DNA from 2 places in the Serratia sp. Nf2 genome. Region 1 is predicted to be linked to the other one. Evidence: riboswitches for the same ligand, from Rfam matches in the RefSeq annotation. Region 1 holds a riboswitch; the other holds the start of a gene.
The links. Region 1 has a riboswitch for fluoride ahead of C9411_RS00370 (DHHA2 domain-containing protein). Riboswitches for the same ligand answer to the same signal wherever they lie in the genome.
Positions count from the first base shown of each region.

Region 2: linked by a shared signal. The riboswitch ahead of crcB (fluoride efflux transporter CrcB) and the one ahead of C9411_RS00370 (DHHA2 domain-containing protein) in region 1 are both predicted to bind fluoride.

Region 1 is NZ_PYTW01000001.1:71,359-79,340, forward strand. Features, by position in the region: gene C9411_RS00350 (NADH:flavin oxidoreductase/NADH oxidase family protein) at 1-146, opposite strand, end outside; gene C9411_RS00355 (MerR family transcriptional regulator) at 219-641, shown strand; gene eno (phosphopyruvate hydratase) at 628-1,911, opposite strand; gene C9411_RS00365 (universal stress protein) at 1,928-2,356, opposite strand; gene C9411_RS00370 (DHHA2 domain-containing protein) at 2,360-3,325, opposite strand; fluoride riboswitch at 3,365-3,440, opposite strand; gene C9411_RS00375 (diguanylate cyclase domain-containing protein) at 3,609-5,489, shown strand; gene C9411_RS00380 (AraC family transcriptional regulator) at 5,560-6,408, shown strand; gene C9411_RS00385 (DUF2000 domain-containing protein) at 6,461-6,868, shown strand; gene C9411_RS00390 (LysR substrate-binding domain-containing protein) at 6,881-7,750, opposite strand; gene C9411_RS00395 (nitrate/nitrite transporter) at 7,932-7,982, shown strand, end outside.
Region 2 is NZ_PYTW01000005.1:267,184-275,165, forward strand. Features, by position in the region: gene C9411_RS13625 (ABC transporter substrate-binding protein) at 1-470, opposite strand, end outside; gene C9411_RS13630 (LLM class flavin-dependent oxidoreductase) at 497-1,822, opposite strand; gene C9411_RS13635 (M20 peptidase aminoacylase family protein) at 2,011-3,174, opposite strand; gene cspE (transcription antiterminator/RNA stability regulator CspE) at 3,521-3,730, shown strand; gene C9411_RS13645 (multidrug effflux MFS transporter) at 3,788-4,978, opposite strand; gene C9411_RS13650 (TetR/AcrR family transcriptional regulator) at 4,985-5,581, opposite strand; gene crcB (fluoride efflux transporter CrcB) at 5,870-6,253, opposite strand; fluoride riboswitch at 6,333-6,395, opposite strand; gene C9411_RS13660 (GNAT family N-acetyltransferase) at 6,477-6,905, shown strand; gene C9411_RS13665 (diguanylate cyclase) at 6,907-7,974, opposite strand.

The DNA of each region.
Region 1 (7,982 bases):
GCGCCGCCTTCGGCCCAATGGCGGTATAAGCGCCACAGCGCCGGGCCGGGCAGTTGGCCCGGCCCGGCCAGATTTTCTTCCATCGCCGCCTTGGCCAGACGGTTGGTCAGGCGGCTGCCGTTGGGCAGTGTCAGTGGGGTAAACATCGGTTTTGCGCTCCTGTCGTAAGGGGAATGGCGCTATACTAGGTTTAAAGTTAACTTTAAGGTCAATAGGGCATGAAGATCGGAGAATTGGCGCAGCGCGCCGGCGTGGCTGCCTCAGCGATACGCTACTACGAGCAGTTGGGGTTGCTGCCGAAACCGGTGCGCGGCGTCAACGGCTATCGGGTCTACGGCGATAGCGCGCTGGAGCGATTGCACCTGATCCAAATCGGCCAAAATCTGGGGTTTTCGCTGCAGGCGATCCAACGCGTGCTGGCGCTGCAGGGCAGCGCTTATCAGGATGGGTTGATACGTGGCGTCGATGAACGGCTGGCGGAGATCGAGCTGATGATGGCCACGCTGGATGAACAACGAGAAACCTTGTTGACGACCCGGCTGACCTTATTGGAGTCCGGTGTCGCCGGGCTGTGCCAAGCCAAGGGCGAAAAACAGGCCGACGCATCGCCGGCCCGGCCGGCAAAGCTTAGCGGCGTTTAAAGGCGGAACGCCCGGCATACACCGCTGCGGCGCCCAATTGGTCTTCGATGCGCATCAGCTGATTGTATTTTTCGATGCGCTCGCCGCGGCTTGGCGCGCCGGTTTTCAGATGGCCGGCTCGCATCGCGACCGTCATGTCGGCGATAAAGCTGTCGACGGTTTCGCCGCTGCGGTGTGAGATAAAGGTGCCCCAGCCGTTCGCCTGGCAGAGCTGTACGGCGGCGAAGGTTTCGCTCAGCGTGCCGATCTGGTTCAGCTTGATCAGCGCCGCATTGGCCAACCGTTCATCAATCCCGCGCTGGATGTATTTCACGTTGGTGACGAACAGATCGTCGCCGACCAGCTCCACCTGATCGCCCAGGGCGTCGCTCAGAATACGCCAGCCGGCCCAATCGTCCTCGGCCAAGCCGTCTTCAATCAGCACGATGGGGAAGTCCTGCACCAGCCGCTGGTAATAGGCCGTCATCTGGGCTGCGTCCAACTCGAGGTTCTCGCTGCGCAGGCGGTACTGGCCGTCGGCGTAGAATTCGCTCGAGGCCGGATCCATGCAGATCGCGATATCTTCTCCCGGCCGGTAGCCGGCTTTCTCTATCGCCTGCACGATCAGCTCCAGCGGCTGGCGGTTTGAGGCGACCGCCGGCGCGAAACCGCCTTCGTCGCCGACGCCGACCGACAGGCCTTGCGCCAACAGGATTTGGCGCAGCGTCTGATAGACTTCACTGCCCCAGCGCACGGCCTCGCGCAGCGACGGCGCGCCCAGAGGGGCTATCATAAACTCCTGAAAGTCTGCCCCTTGCCAGCGGGCGTGCACGCCGCCGTTGATGATATTCATGCAAGGCACCGGCAACAGGTTGGCGCCGATGCCGCCCAGATAACGATACAGCGGCAGCTGCGACAATTGCGCCGCGAGGCGGGCGGCGGCCAGAGAAACGCCGAGCAGGGCGTTGGCCCCCAATCGGCTCTTGTTCTCGCTGCCGTCCAGCGCGATCAGCCGGCGGTCAATCTCCGCTTGTTGACGCACATCCACCCCGCGCAGCGCCTCATTGATCGCCGTTTTGACGCTGTGCACCGCCTCCAGCACGCCTTTGCTGCCGAAACGGTGCGGATCGCCGTCGCGGTGCTCCACCGCCTCTCGCGACCCGGTGCTGGCTCCCGAAGGCACCGAAGCCCGGGCCACGACGCCCCCCGCGCTCATGTCGACTTCGACGGTTGGGTTGCCGCGCGAATCCAGGATCTCTCTGGCGGTTACGTTTTCAATCTCATAGCTCATGGATGATCACCTCATTCTAGGGAGTAGGCACGTGCTTTATCAGCACGTCGATCGACAAATGGTTGATGAATTCGAAGCCGAAGGAGGCAAAGACGCCAAACGGTCGGTTCTGATGGCCGAGTAGCAACAGATCGATGCCTTCGCGGGCAATCAGGGCTTCAACGTCTTTGAAGCGATGGATGCTGACGATTGCGCGCACCTCCAAGGGGATTGAGCAGTCTTCCACCAGGCGGCTGAGCATGGCTTTGGCGGCGATCACCTCGCTGGACTGGCGATCTTTGGTCAGCGAATCGCTGAGGTAGTCCAGCTCGGCATAGTCGGCGCTGATTTGCGCCACGGTAATGCGCGTATTCATCTGCTGATTGAGGCGTTCGGCATGGCGCAACAACCGCCGGCCGTCGCGTTCATCCTGCACCAGCAGTAAAGCATGTTGATAGAGCGACATGACTTATCTCCCTGCGTTAGCGATCTGGAGGGTTAACCACGGTAAAACCTCTTTTTTCCGGCTCGTCATATCGGGCAGCGATACCTGACGAATGCCGAGCACCCGGTTTGACGAGAAATACAGAGTGGAGCGGCGGCGGGTGATATCGGTGACCAGCAGCGCGGTCATCTCCAGCCCGGCTTCCTGCTTCGCTTGTTCAAGCGCCTGTTGCAGGGCGGGCAACAGCGGATCGATGTCGCGCATGGCCCGCACTTCTATCTGCGACAGCAGCAGCGAGACGCTATGGATGCGGTAATTCTTGGCGTCACGGTGCAGCAACTGCGCGGCGGATTGCCCCGAGAGATCGGTTTTAGCGGCCAGCAGCCCGGCGGTGAAGGCGTCATAGTCGACGTGAGAGATTGCGCGTAACCGGGTGACCGCCAGACGATCCTGTTCCGTGGTGGTCGGCGCGCTGAGCGCGACGGTATCGCTCAGGATGGCGCCCAGCAGCAGCGTGGCCTGCGCGGCGTTAAGTGGCATCGGCTTTTCTGCCGTCAGGATCTGCAGGATCACGGTGGCGCAACAGCCGACGGCGCGCACCCAGACATCGGGCGGGTTGCGGGTGACTAACGTGCCCAGCCGATGATGGTCGATAACGCCGACCACGTCGCTGTCGGGCAATGAGGCCGGCCCTTGTTCGACGTCGGTAAAATCGACCAGCCAGACTTTACGGTCACGAAGATCGCCTTTCAGCAGCGCAGGCGCTTGCACGCCGGCGGCGGCCAGTATGTAGCGGGTTTCCGGCGTCAGGTCGCCAAGGCGGAAAGCCACGGCCGGTTTGCCGAGGTGATTGAGCCAGTCCGCGACCACCAGTGCGCTGCAGATGCTGTCGCTGTCGGGATTTTTATGGCCGAAAACGTACAGGGGCATTTCCCGCACGGCGAGATCGGGCTGAGTCGGAAAAGGGGTAAGACGTGAGATTTCATTCATAGCGACTCCTGACATACCTGCCTAAAAATAAAGCGAAGTTGTATATCAGGCGTCATCATCCGGTTCGAGTGAACGCGGCGGTTGGGAAAGGTGGAACACCATCACCTTGTGAACGACTGTAGCGCAGCGCGGTGGCAAACGCAACGTCCGGCAAAGCTGGCGAGAATGCACAATCGGATTGATACTGAGTGAGTCTATGATGGACAAGGATATTTGCCGCTAACCGACGGAAACGCTGAACGGACTTACTGCCGGATCCGTGGGTGCCACAATGGGAGACAACATGCTCGAACCCTGCTTCCCCGAAAACGAAGCCGAACGCCTGTCGGTATTGAATTCGCTGAACGTGCTGGATTCGAACTCGGTGGAAAAACTGGATCGCATCACGCGGTTGGCGGCGAAATACTTCGGCGTGACCATTGCGCTGGTGTCGCTGATCGACCGGGATCGCCAATGGTTTTTGTCGCGCTACGGTCTGGATCCCCGGGAAACGCCGCGCAATATCTCGTTTTGCGGCCATGCCATCTTGCAACGCGAAGCGTTGGTGGTACCCGATACCGCCGAAGACCCGCGCTTTTTCGATAATCCGTTGGTGATCGGCGGGCCGCGGATCGGCTTTTACGTCGGGCAGCCGCTGCTGTCGCTCGACGGGTTGCCGCTCGGCACGCTGTGCATTATCGATAGCCAGCCGCAGCCGTTTTCCCCGGAACAACTGGCCGATCTGCATGATTTCGCCGCCGTGGTGGAGGAGTACCTGCAAAGCATTGAACGCCACGTCTATACCGAAAACCTGAAGTCCGACCTGCAGCGCACGGAGGCCCTGTTCGAACAGACCTTCGCCCAGGCGGCGGTAGGGATGGCGCTGGTTTCGCTGCAGGGGTATTGGCTGCGGGTAAATCCGCGCATTTGCGAAATGCTGCATTATTCCGAACGTGAGCTGATGGATCGCACCTTCCAGGACATTACCTATCCGCTCGATCTCAACACCGACCTGGAAAAGCTGCAGCAGCTGCTGAAAAATGAAATCAGCACCTATTCGATGGAAAAACGCTATTTCCGCGCCGACGGCTCGATCGTTTGGGTGCAGTTGACGGTGGCGCTCAATCGCTTGCCTAACGGCAAACCGGACCATTTCATCTCGGTTATCGTCGATATCAGCGAGCGCAAGGTGGCCGAGGCCGATCTGTTCGCGTTGCAGCATGAGCTGGAGGAACGCGTCGAAATTCGCACGCGGGAGCTGAACGTGGTGGTGAAAAAGCTCAACGAAGAGATTGAAACCCGGGTGCTCGCCGAATATCAGCTCAGTGCGGAGAAGGAGCGTTTGCGCGCCATTACCGACAACATGCCGGCCTTAATCAGCCAGATCGACGGCAATGAACGCTACCTGTTCGCCAACAGCGCCTACAAAACCTGGTTTGGTCTGGAGGAGTCCAGCCTCAGGGGAATGACGGTGCGCGATTTCATGGGAGAAAGCGTTTATCGGATAGCAAAACCGATGATCGAACGGGCCCTCGCCGGCGAAATGGTGAGTTTTGAGAATGAGCTGCAGACCCGGCAGGGGCTGCTGATGATCCACACCACGCTGGTGCCGTGCGAAGCTCAGGGCTTTTACATTCTCGCCATGGACATCACCGAGCTTAAGCGGCTGCAGCAGCGGTTGGAATATGACGCAACCCACGACATGCTGACCGGATTGACCAATCGCCGCGCGTTTCTACGCCGGTTGTCGGGCACGCTGCAGGCCTGTTGCCATCAGCGGCAGATGGCGCTGTTGTTTATCGATCTCGACGGTTTCAAGGCTCTTAACGACAGCTATGGCCATGAGTTCGGCGATCTGATCCTGAAGACGTTCGCCACATTGCTCAGCGCCTGCGCCGGCGAGCGCCACAGCGTCTCGCGCTTGGCCGGTGACGAGTTCACGGTGATCCTGTGGCCGTTGACGGATCCGCGGCGCGAAGTCAGCGAGTTTTGCGAAAACGTGTTGGCGCATCTGGCCAAAATTACGCAGATCGGGCCGCAGAAGGTGCGGCTTTCCGCCAGCATCGGCGCGGCCATTTCCCCACGCGGCGATGTGACGGAGGAGATGCTGTTGACCCGCGCCGACGGCGCGATGTATCAGGCGAAATCGGCCGGAAAGGGCACTTTCGCCATCTGCGAGTTGTGAGCGTGCAGCGGTGACCGTCTCCGGGTAAGCTGTTTTTCTTTTCCTGTGAGCAGAACTCCGGACTTATTGTATGGCGTCTAATCATCAACACAAAGACTGGCTCGAACTGCGACGCGATGACGAAACCGGCATCGAGAGCGTCAATGCCCACTTTCAGGGGCATGCCTACGATCCTCACGATCATGACGAAATGCTGGTGGGCGTCACGCAGCAGGGTTTGCAGCGTTTCAATTGCCACCGCTCATTGCATACCAGCCGGCCGGGGCGCGCCATGCTGATCGAGCCGGGCGCGGTGCACGATGGCCATGCGCCGCAGGCCGAAGGGTTTACCTATGCCATGCTTTATCTGCCCCAGCATTGGGTATCCGCCGCTATGCACCGCCGTGGAATGGGAGACGCCTCCGTGCTGGAAGGCGCCTTCCACAGCACGTTGACCGACGATCCGATGCTGGCGGCTGCGATACAACAGGCCTTTTTCTCGTTGCACCATAGAGAGGGGCGACTGGCGCGCGATCAAAGCCTGGACCATCTGCTGACGCTATTGTCACGGCATGTCCGAGTCAGGCCGGCTTCCCAACACGATGACGCTTTGGTTGAGATGAACCGCTTACGGGACTATTTGCATGCACATATGGCGGATAATCCCAGTCTGGATGACCTGGCGCTTCAGTGTGGTCTGGACCGTTTCCGCCTGACTCGCCAGTTCACCCGGGCTTTCGGTCAGTCGCCGCATGCGTATTTGGTTCGGCTGAGGTTGCGCGCCGCACGCTTGTTGTTGGCGCAGGGGAAAGAACCGGCGCAGGTCGCCATGCAGGTGGGCTTTGCCGATCAGAGCCATTTGGGTCGCTGGTTCCAGCGCGCCTACCGTTTATCACCGGCGGTCTATCAACGCCAGTGCACAAACGTTCTATACCGCTGATTTGCCATTTCCGATGATGTGCTTTTAACAGCACAACGGAGTAGAGCGGAAGATGTTTGAGACTAAAATAGCGTTTATCGTGCGTGACGATCTGCAGGCTTGGCAGCGGCTGAACGTGGTGGCTTTTCTGGCGACGGGGATCGCCGCCGCGGCCCCGGAAATCATCGGCGAATGTTATGTGGATGCGCATGGCAGACGCTACGGCGGCATTTCCGGGCAGCCGATGCTGATTTTCGCCGCGGATTTACCGAGCCTGCAAAATGTGCATCGTAAAGGGCTGGAGCGGGAATTGACGCTGATCCCCTATGTGCACGCCATGTTCGCGACCGGGCACGATGAAGCCAACCGGCAGGTTTTTCTCGCTGAAGATGCGGACAATCTGGATTTGGTCGGTCTGGCTCTACGCGGGCCGAAGAAAGCGGTGGATAAGGCGATAAAAGGCCTGGCGCTCCACGGCTAACCCTATCGGGACCTAAGCCTGGAACGCCTGCAGCCAGTCGGCGAATGTTCTCACGACCTCATCGTCCCGTTCGCGCAACAGCAGGGAGTAAACGCCGGTTCGGATAGTCAACGCCGGGAAAGGCGACACCAGCCGGCCGGACGACAGATGTTTGGCGCAGAACAGGTAAGGCACGACGGCCAGCCCCAGGCCGTCCTCGGCCGCCTGAATGGCGGCAAAGGTATGGTCGAGCGTGAGTGGCGGCGGCGAGGCGTCCAGCGCCGTCGGGTAGGTGTTCAGCCAGCTGTGCCATAAATCCTCACGGGCGCGGATGCGGATGGCGGTATGCCCAGCCAGCGTGCCGGGCGCACTGACCGGCATGGCGCGCAAATAACTCTGGCTGCAGACCAACAGGCTCTCTTCCTGCAGAAAAGGGATCGCTTTCAGCCCGGAGAAGTGCGCGGGATCGCGCCGAATCGCCAGATCAAACGGCGTATTGCGATCGACGGCCCCTGTGCTGGTGGTGATATCAATCGCGACCTCCGGATGAATCTCATTGAACGCCGCCAGCTTCGGCATCAGCCAGTGCATGGTGAACGTCGGCAGGCTGTGCACCACCAGCCGCTGCCGGCCCGCGCTCGCTTTCAGTGCACTTTCCGCGGCATACAGTTCGCTTATCACCCGGGACGCGGTGCGGGAAAAGTTCTCGCCGGCCTGCGTCAGCCGCACGGACTTGTGTCCGCGATAAAACAGTGTGATCCCCAGCTGTTCTTCCAGGCTGCGAATGTGGCGGCTGACCGCGCCGGTGGTGAGAAACAGCTCATCCGCAGCGGCACTGAAGCTGCCAAGGCGGGCGGCGGCTTCGAAAGCGGACAGGTGCGGCAGGGAGTGAATTTTTTTCATAGGTTGAGTCTAGCTCAACCAAATGAGCGAGGAAAGATCGTTTGTCAGCCGTTGATTTTTCTCACTATTATCACGCATCTTTCCCGGTTTGCCGAGCGTGCCATGCAGCGATTTTCCTCGTCTGTCGTTCGTATTAGTCGAATTATCCTCAGCCCTCGATGGGCAGAGAGACGGCGCTGAGATGCGAGCTTTCTTTCTGCTTTGCGCGAGCCGGGCCGGCCTCTGCCTGGGC
Region 2 (7,982 bases), on a different contig from region 1:
GCGATCTTGCCGCCGGTTTTGACGTAAAAGCCGAGCGAGTCGATGCGGTAGGTGGCGAAGTCGAAGCGGGTTTTGCGCTCTTTGGTCACGGTGACGTTGGTGATGGCCGCATCATACTTGCCGGAAACCACCCCGAGCGGCCAGTCTTCCCACGAGGTTTGCACCACGTTAAGCGTTAGGCCCAGGCTGTCGGCCACCAGCTGCGCGATATCCACTTCGCTGCCGATCAGCCGCCGGTTGTCGGCAGCGAACAGCGCCAGCGGCGGCGTGTTGAGCGCGGCGATCGCGACGGTGAATTGGCCCGGCTTCACGAAGTGGAAATCGGCCGGCAGTTTGGCGATCGCCTGCGGATTTTTCGGCGCGTGGATCGGGATTTCATTGGCCTGTAAATCGATGCCGGTGCCCGCCTGCGCGGCGCCGGTCAGGCTCAGCAAGGCCGCCACGAGGGCGGCGGTAACGGTTTTCTGCATAGCGGGTATCCCTGAAAGCGATCTTATTATTGGGTGAATCTGTTCAACGGGCGCTTCAGGCCCAGGTGTTCGCGCAGCGTGTCGCCGTGGTACGCCTGGCGGAACAGGCCACGTTGTTGCAGGACGGGCACCACCCGATCGACGAAGTGGCCGAAGGCGTTGGGCGTACCGCCGCTGATGATGAAACCGTCGGCGGCTTTGCCGTCGAACCAGCGTTGCAGACCGTCCGCCACCGCTTCCGGCGTGCCGCTGAACACCGGGCGCGGCGAGGCGGCCTCCAGCGCTACCTGGCGCAGCGTGAGATTACGCTCGCGGGCGCTGCGCTTGATGGCGTCGGTGGTGCTGCGGAAGCTGTTTTGCCCCAGATCGCCGATGTCCGGGAAGGGCGCGTCCAGCGGATGACGGGCGAAGTCGTAATGCTCGAAGTAGCGGCCGAGGTAGTTGAGGGCATTCTCGATGCTGACCAGGCGGGCGGTCTCCTGGTACTGGCGCTCGACGTCCGCGTCGTCGTCGCCGACGATCACGCTGACGCCCTGGAAGATGCGCAGGTCGTCCGGTTCGCGCCCCTGTTCCACCAGCTGCCGCTTCACGTCCTGATAGAAATCCTGTGCCTGCTCAAGCGTGTCGTGATGGGTGAAGATCGCATCGGCGTGTTGGGCCGCCAGATGCTTGCCGTCTTCTGAGGCGCCGGCCTGGAACAGGATCGGGCGCCCCTGCGGCGTGCGGCCGATGTTCAGCGGCCCCTGCACCGAGAAGAATTCCCCCTGGTGATTGAGTGTGTGCAGTTTGCCGGTGCGGAAGAATTCGCCGCTGGCCTTATTACGCACGAAAGCGTCGTCTTCCCAGGAATCCCACAGCCCTTTGGCGACGTCGAGAAATTCGCCGGCGATACGGTAACGCAGGCTGTGTTCCGGGTGTTCTGTGCGCGAGAAGTTTTTGGCCGAGCCTTCCAGCGGCGACGTCACCACGTTCCAGCCGGCGCGGCCGTTGCTCAGGTGATCGAGGCTGGCGAACTGGCGGGCGACGGTGAACGGATCGCTATAGGAGGTGGAGAGGGTGCCCACCAGGCCGATTTTATCGGTGGCGGCGGACAGCGCGGCCAGCAGGGTGAGCGGTTCGAAACGATTAAGAAAATGCGGAATGGATTTTTCGTTGATATATAACCCATCGGCGACGAAGACGAAATCGAATTTCCCCTGTTCGGCTTTTTTCGCCGAGGCGATATTAAATTCGAGGTTAATGCTGGCGTCGGCGGTGGCGTCCGGATGGCGCCAGGCGGACATATTTCCCGATGCGCCATGCAGAATGGCGCCCAGGCGCAATTGCCGTTGATTATTCGCGTTGTCGCTCATCGTGATTATCCTGTCATGCGCCGCAGAGGCGCGCGGTGTCTGATGGGTTCACTATTGATGAGCGGCGGCGGGATGTAAAACAACAAAACAGCATATTCAAATGTTGAAAACTGCAAATATCATGACGGGTGAAATAATAAAGCCCGACGCGGCATGTGCGGCGTCGGGGAAATACTACTTTTCATTATTCAGGCGTTGCTGAGGGCTTTTTCCGGCGCGGTGGTTAATTGTTGCAGCGTGCGTTCCGCCAGCAGCGTGAAATATTGCGCGGCGGGGAACAGGGCGCGTTCATCGGGATTGAAACGCGGATGATGCAGACCGAACTCGCTGGCGGAGCCGATGCTGACGAATACGCCCGGCACGTGATGCAGATACAGCGCGAAATCTTCACCGCCCATCTGCAAGTCCGCCTCTTCGACCTGGTAGCCGGCCTCGGCGGCGACGGTTTTGCTGAACGCCGCCCAATGGGGGTCATTGATCACCGCCGGCGGCCCCGGCTGCCAGCGGAGTTCGGCCTGTGCGCCCAGCGCGGCGGCAATGCCGTCGATCACCTGGCGAATTTTGTCCGGCACCTGGCGGCGCACCGCATCGCTGTGGGTGCGCACCGTGCCTTCCAGCTCCACGGTTTGCGGCAGCACGTTCCAGGTATTGCCGCCTTCGATGCGCGTTACGCTCACCACCAGTGATTCCAGCGAGCTGAAGCTGCGGCTGGGCAGCGTCTGCAGCGCGCCGACGATCTGGCTGGCGGTGACGATGGTGTCGACGCCCTGTTCCGGTTTGGCGGCGTGGGCGCCCTTGCCGGTGATGAGGATCTGGAAGCGATCGACGTTGGCGTAGAACGGCCCTGCGCGGGTGGCGAAAGTGCCGGTGGGCAGCTCCGGCGCATTATGCAGGCCAAATACCGCCGCGACGTTATCCAGTGCGCCGGCGTCGATCAGGTGCCGGGCACCGTTGAAGGTCTCTTCCGCCGGCTGGAAGAAGATGCGCACCGTGCCGGGCAGGTCGGCCTCACGCGCTTTCAGCAGGTGTGCGGCGCCGAGCATCACCGAGGTATGAAAGTCGTGGCCGCAGGCGTGCATCACGCCGCGGTTTTGCGAGCTGAAGGGCACGTCGGCGATTTCGTCGATCGGCAGGGCGTCGATGTCGCCGCGCAGCGCGATAATCGGCCCCTTGCCGCTGCCGATCTCCGCCACGACGCCGGTTTTCAGCGCCAGCGGCAGCAGACGAATGCCCGCCTCTTGCAGCCAGCGCGTCAGCCGGGCGGTGGTGGCGAATTCGTGATTGGAAAGCTCCGGGTTTTGGTGCAGCTCACGCCGATAGGCGATGATTTTGTCTGCCAACTGGCTGGTCATAGGCTTGGCTCACAGTGGGAAATAAACCCTAACCCTAGTGCAGCGGCCGCCGAAGCAAAAAGACCATCTGGTTATATTTCATAGCGATTGCGTCTGCACGGGTGCGTCAACGCTGGGGTAAGCGGGCGGGTTTGGGCGTTCGCGCGTTGTTCGCCAGCGCATGGAGAGGATTGACCTGGAACGGTAACTTATCGCAACCGGTGCAATGCATTTACACCGGGCAACACGGATTTTTTCACTCTTTATCGGATTTCTGTGATCGCGGTGGTGGACAAAATCCTGCCTGCTTGCTGTACTGTAATCGACACAGGTTTTGTGTCTTTCATTCACGTTAAAGGTAAGTTTGATGTCTAAGATTAAAGGTAGCGTTAAGTGGTTTAATGAATCCAAAGGCTTCGGTTTCATTACTCCGGAAGATGGTAGCAAGGACGTTTTCGTTCACTTCTCTGCCATCGTTAGCAACGGTTTCAAAACGCTTGCTGAAGGCCAGCGTGTAGAATTTGAAATCACGAACGGTGCCAAAGGCCCATCTGCCGCTAACGTTACTGCTATCTAAGCTGCGTAGCTGAATTTCTTAAAACCCGCTCATTGAGCGGGTTTTTTATTGGGTACGTTATGCCTCGCTACGGCGGCCTAACAGACTGAACAGCAGGATGGCGACGGCGTAGCAGCCGACGATGGTCAGCGCCATCGACAGGCTGGAAGTGCCGCCCAACCCGGTTAGCGGCACGGCGCAGGCACCGAGCGCGAACATGCACACGCCGATCAAGGCCGACGCGCTGCCCGCTTTGTCACCCTGGCTTTGCATGGCCAGCGAAGAGGCGGTCGGGCCGACGATGCCGATCACCGCCACCGAAAAGAACAGCGGGACCAGCAACAATACCAGTGGCGCATGCAGCGCGGCGGCCAACAGCAGCAACAGCGACGCGACGGCCGCCAGCGTTAGCCCGCCCCTCAACACCCGACGCTCCCCCCAACGTGAACTGAGGCGGCTGGCCAGCTGCGCCGCAATGATCAGCCCGACGCCGTTAATGGCGAAACACAGGCTGAACATCTGCGGGCTGAGGCCGTAGATCTGCTGCAAGACGAAAGGCGAGGCGCCGATATAGGCGAACATGCCGGCCATCACGAAGCCCTGCGTCAGGCACAGGCCCATGAAATAGCGTTGGGTCAACAGACTGCCCAGCGACATCAGCATCGCCAGGATACCGCCCTGGCTGCGGCGTTCTACCGGCAGGGATTCGCGCAGTTTCAGCGCCGACAGGCTGAACAGCAGCACGGCGATGGCCGCCAGCACGCCGAAGATACCGCGCCAGTTCATCACCTGCAGCATAACGCCGCCCAGTACCGGCGCGACGATCGGCGCCAGGCCGTTGACCAGCATCAGCAGGGCGAAGAAGCGGGTCAGCTCATGGCCGGCGTACAGATCGCGGGCAATGGCGCGGGAAATCACCGCGCCACCGGCACCGGCGATGCCCTGAAGCAGACGGGCGATCAGCAATTGGTCGATGGTGGGCGCGAGGGCACACCACAGCGAAGCACCCAGCAGCAGGATCAGCGACAGCAACAGCGGGCGCATGCGGCCCAGTTTGTCGCTGTAAGGGCCGAAAATCAGCTGGCCGACGCCCAGACCGAGCAGCCCGGCGGTCAGGCTGAGCTGCGCGGCGGCGGTGGAGGTATTCAGCTCGCCCGCCATTTCCGGCAGGGCGGGCAGGTAGAGATCGGTGCACAGCGGCCCCAGCGCGGCCAACAGGCCAAGCACGACGGCGTACACCAGACGTTGTCTGGCTAAGTGTTTGGTCATGGGAGATTAAGATTTCCTGAACAGGTGAGAAATGGCCTGCTGATACAGATCGCGCAGCAGGGACGCATCGGCTTTTTGCGTGGTAAGGATACGGTAACCGGTGCCTTCGCTCATGACGGCGATAAATTCCACCCGCGCGGCGATCTCCTCCGCGCTGAAATGGGGATACAGCCGCTGCAGATTGTGGCACACGTGGCGAAACAGCCGCGCTTCCGCATCGCTGAGCATTTTGGCCACCACCGGGTTGCGCGTGGCTTCGGCGGTCACTTCCAGCATCAGCATGTGATCGGTTTCGCTTTCGCCCGGCTGCTGAAACAGCGTGCGCGCCGCCAGCGTGCCGGCGATCAGGTTGATGTGATCGCCAAGGTTTTCCAGTCGCTGCATCTTGCTGGCGATGATGCGGTTGACGATCTCCTCGATAATCGCGTCTTTATTGGCGAAATAGCGGTAGATTTGCCCGACGCTGAGCTGCGAGCCCTGGGCGATTTCCGCCATGCTGGCGGCGTGGAAGCCGTGGCGGCGGAAGCTGGTTTTCGCCGCTTCGACGATCTGATCGCGACGGGCCTGCACCTTGGCCTGTTTACTGTCGTTGGGGGAGAGCATCTGCCCGATCCTTTGCTACGCGTGAGCCGGGTTCACATTTTTGGGTGTGAACGTTCATTCTCAATTGTAGTGTAATCGGCCGGAAAGACGCAAGATGAACGCGTGCTGCGGGGAAAAGGCGCTTAAGCGAACAGGTAGGATTTGATAAAGGCGGCGACGATCAGCACGCACAGCGCAACGGCAATCGCTTCGGCGGCGGTTTTCGGCAGGCTAAACATAGCGGTTTCTCATCCAGTCAGGAGTACTGGATGAGATTATGCGCATGCAAGATTAAGGAAACATTAAGGCTTAGCGCCCGTTGACCCACATCACCAGCATGAAAGCCAGCAGCGTCATCGCCAGCGATCCGGCCAGGTTGAGCAGCATATTGGCCAGCGCCCAGCCGAAGCGGCCATCCTGCATCAGGTACACCACCTCCAGCGAAAAGGTGGAGAAGGTGGTCAGGCCGCCGCAGAACCCGGTGGTGATCAGTAATTTCCAGGTGGGATCCAGATGCGTCATGCGGGTGAAAATCGCCATCGCCAGGCCGATGATAAAACCGCCGATCAGATTGACCATCAGCGTACCGAGCGGAATATGGGCGTTCAGCGGATTCATTTTCATGCTTACCGCCCAGCGTAAAACGCTGCCGACGCCGCCGCCGATAAATACGGCCAGTAAAGAGCTCAACATGGGGCAACTACCTTTCAATCAGAGAAATTCACGGGACTCGGAAAGGGACAGGCGTAACGCTACGCGCCTCTCTCCGAGAGGTTACGTAGACATCATCAGCCTGTGAAGGCGGTTAGGGAGGAATGTCATCTCCAGCGTGCCGCACGGCCTTTTTGCCGTACCCGGTGGATGTTACACCTAACGCCGCCTATTTTGTAGTATCGACAACCTGCGAGGTCACCCCATGGAAATCAGAACGGCGCGCCTGAGCGATCGCCAGGCTATCGCCGAATTAATGACGGCGTTGGATTATCCCGGCACCGAAGCGTTTCTGACGCAGCGGGTGCGCCAACTGCTGGCGCATCCGGACGAGGCGCTGCTGGTGGCGGTGGAAGGCGAGCAGGTGCTGGGCGTGCTGTCGCTGCATTTTCTGCCGCAGCTGGCGTTGGCCGGCGACATTGGCCGCATCAGCTATTTTTGCGTCGACGATCGGGCGCGCGGCGCGGGGGTAGGGCGGCGGTTGCTGGTGGAGGGCGAGATGCTGGCACGCCGTCGCGGCTGCGATCGCTTGGAGGTCCATTGCCACAGCCGCCGCGAGCGGGCGCATGCGTTTTACCGGCGCGAAGGCTTTGTCGAAGCGCCGAAGTATTTTGCCAAATTATTAAACCAGTAAGTTAGTCGCCCGTCGGCACCGCCGTTTCCAGCCGATTGCGGCCATTTTGCTTGGCCCGGTAAAGCGCGCCGTCGGCCGCTTTCAGCCAGTCCAGATAACCGCCCAGCGCGGGGTGGTAGTTGGCGATGCCGGCGCTGATCTGCAGCCGCAGCTGTGGCGCCTCTTTGAAGATAACGGCGTCCAGCCGCTTTTGGATGCGCCGCAGGACTATTTCCGCCTGTTCAGCGCTGGTGTTCGGCAGCACCGCGCCAAACTCGTCGCCGCCGTAGCGCCCGACGATATCCACGTTGCGCAAGCCGATCAGCAGCTCTTCCGCCAGCGCCGCCAGGGCTTCATCCCCCAGCGCATGGCCGAAGGTGTCGTTGATGGTTTTGAAGCGATCGATATCCATCAGAATCAGCGTGGCGTTGTCCTGGTAGCGGCGGCAGCTGTCGAACTGGCGATGCAGCAGGTGTTCCCAGTGGCGGCGGTTATACAAGCCGGTCAGTCCATCGCGGGTGCTGATGCGTTGCAGCTCCTGTTTCTTTTCCGCCAGCCGTTTGGCGGTGCGGTAGGTCACCAGCCCGAGCAGCGTCGGGTAAAGGTAGATCATCGGCAGGCACAGATAGATTTGTAGCGGCGTGCTGTGCGGGTGGAACGGGAAGCCGAGCAGCGCGCCGGTCAGCGCCGCCGTGGCCAATTGAATCGCCAACCCTTTGACAAACAGTATGTTACCGGCCGAAGCGATGTTGTTCATGCTCATCATCGACAGGATGACAATCGCCGGCAGCGCGTTGAACGCCATCATCGCCGCCCAGAAGCCGCCGAAGGCGGAGTCGATCAGCAGATTGCGGATCTCGGCTTTGAACGGATCTTTGGCGCGGCAGGCCAGGCGGTAGGCGAGATGCGGCCAGAGAAAACCGTGAAAGGCCAGCAATAGCCAGACCGCCGTGGGCGGGGCCAAGGGGTAGAGCGCGGCGCAAACGCAAATAAAGCCGAGCCCCAGGCCGGCGACGCGGGGCAGATAGGTGCGTTTGGCGAAGCTGAGACCGGATTTTCGGGCATCGAAAATGGGTGGAGCAATATACATCCGGCCTC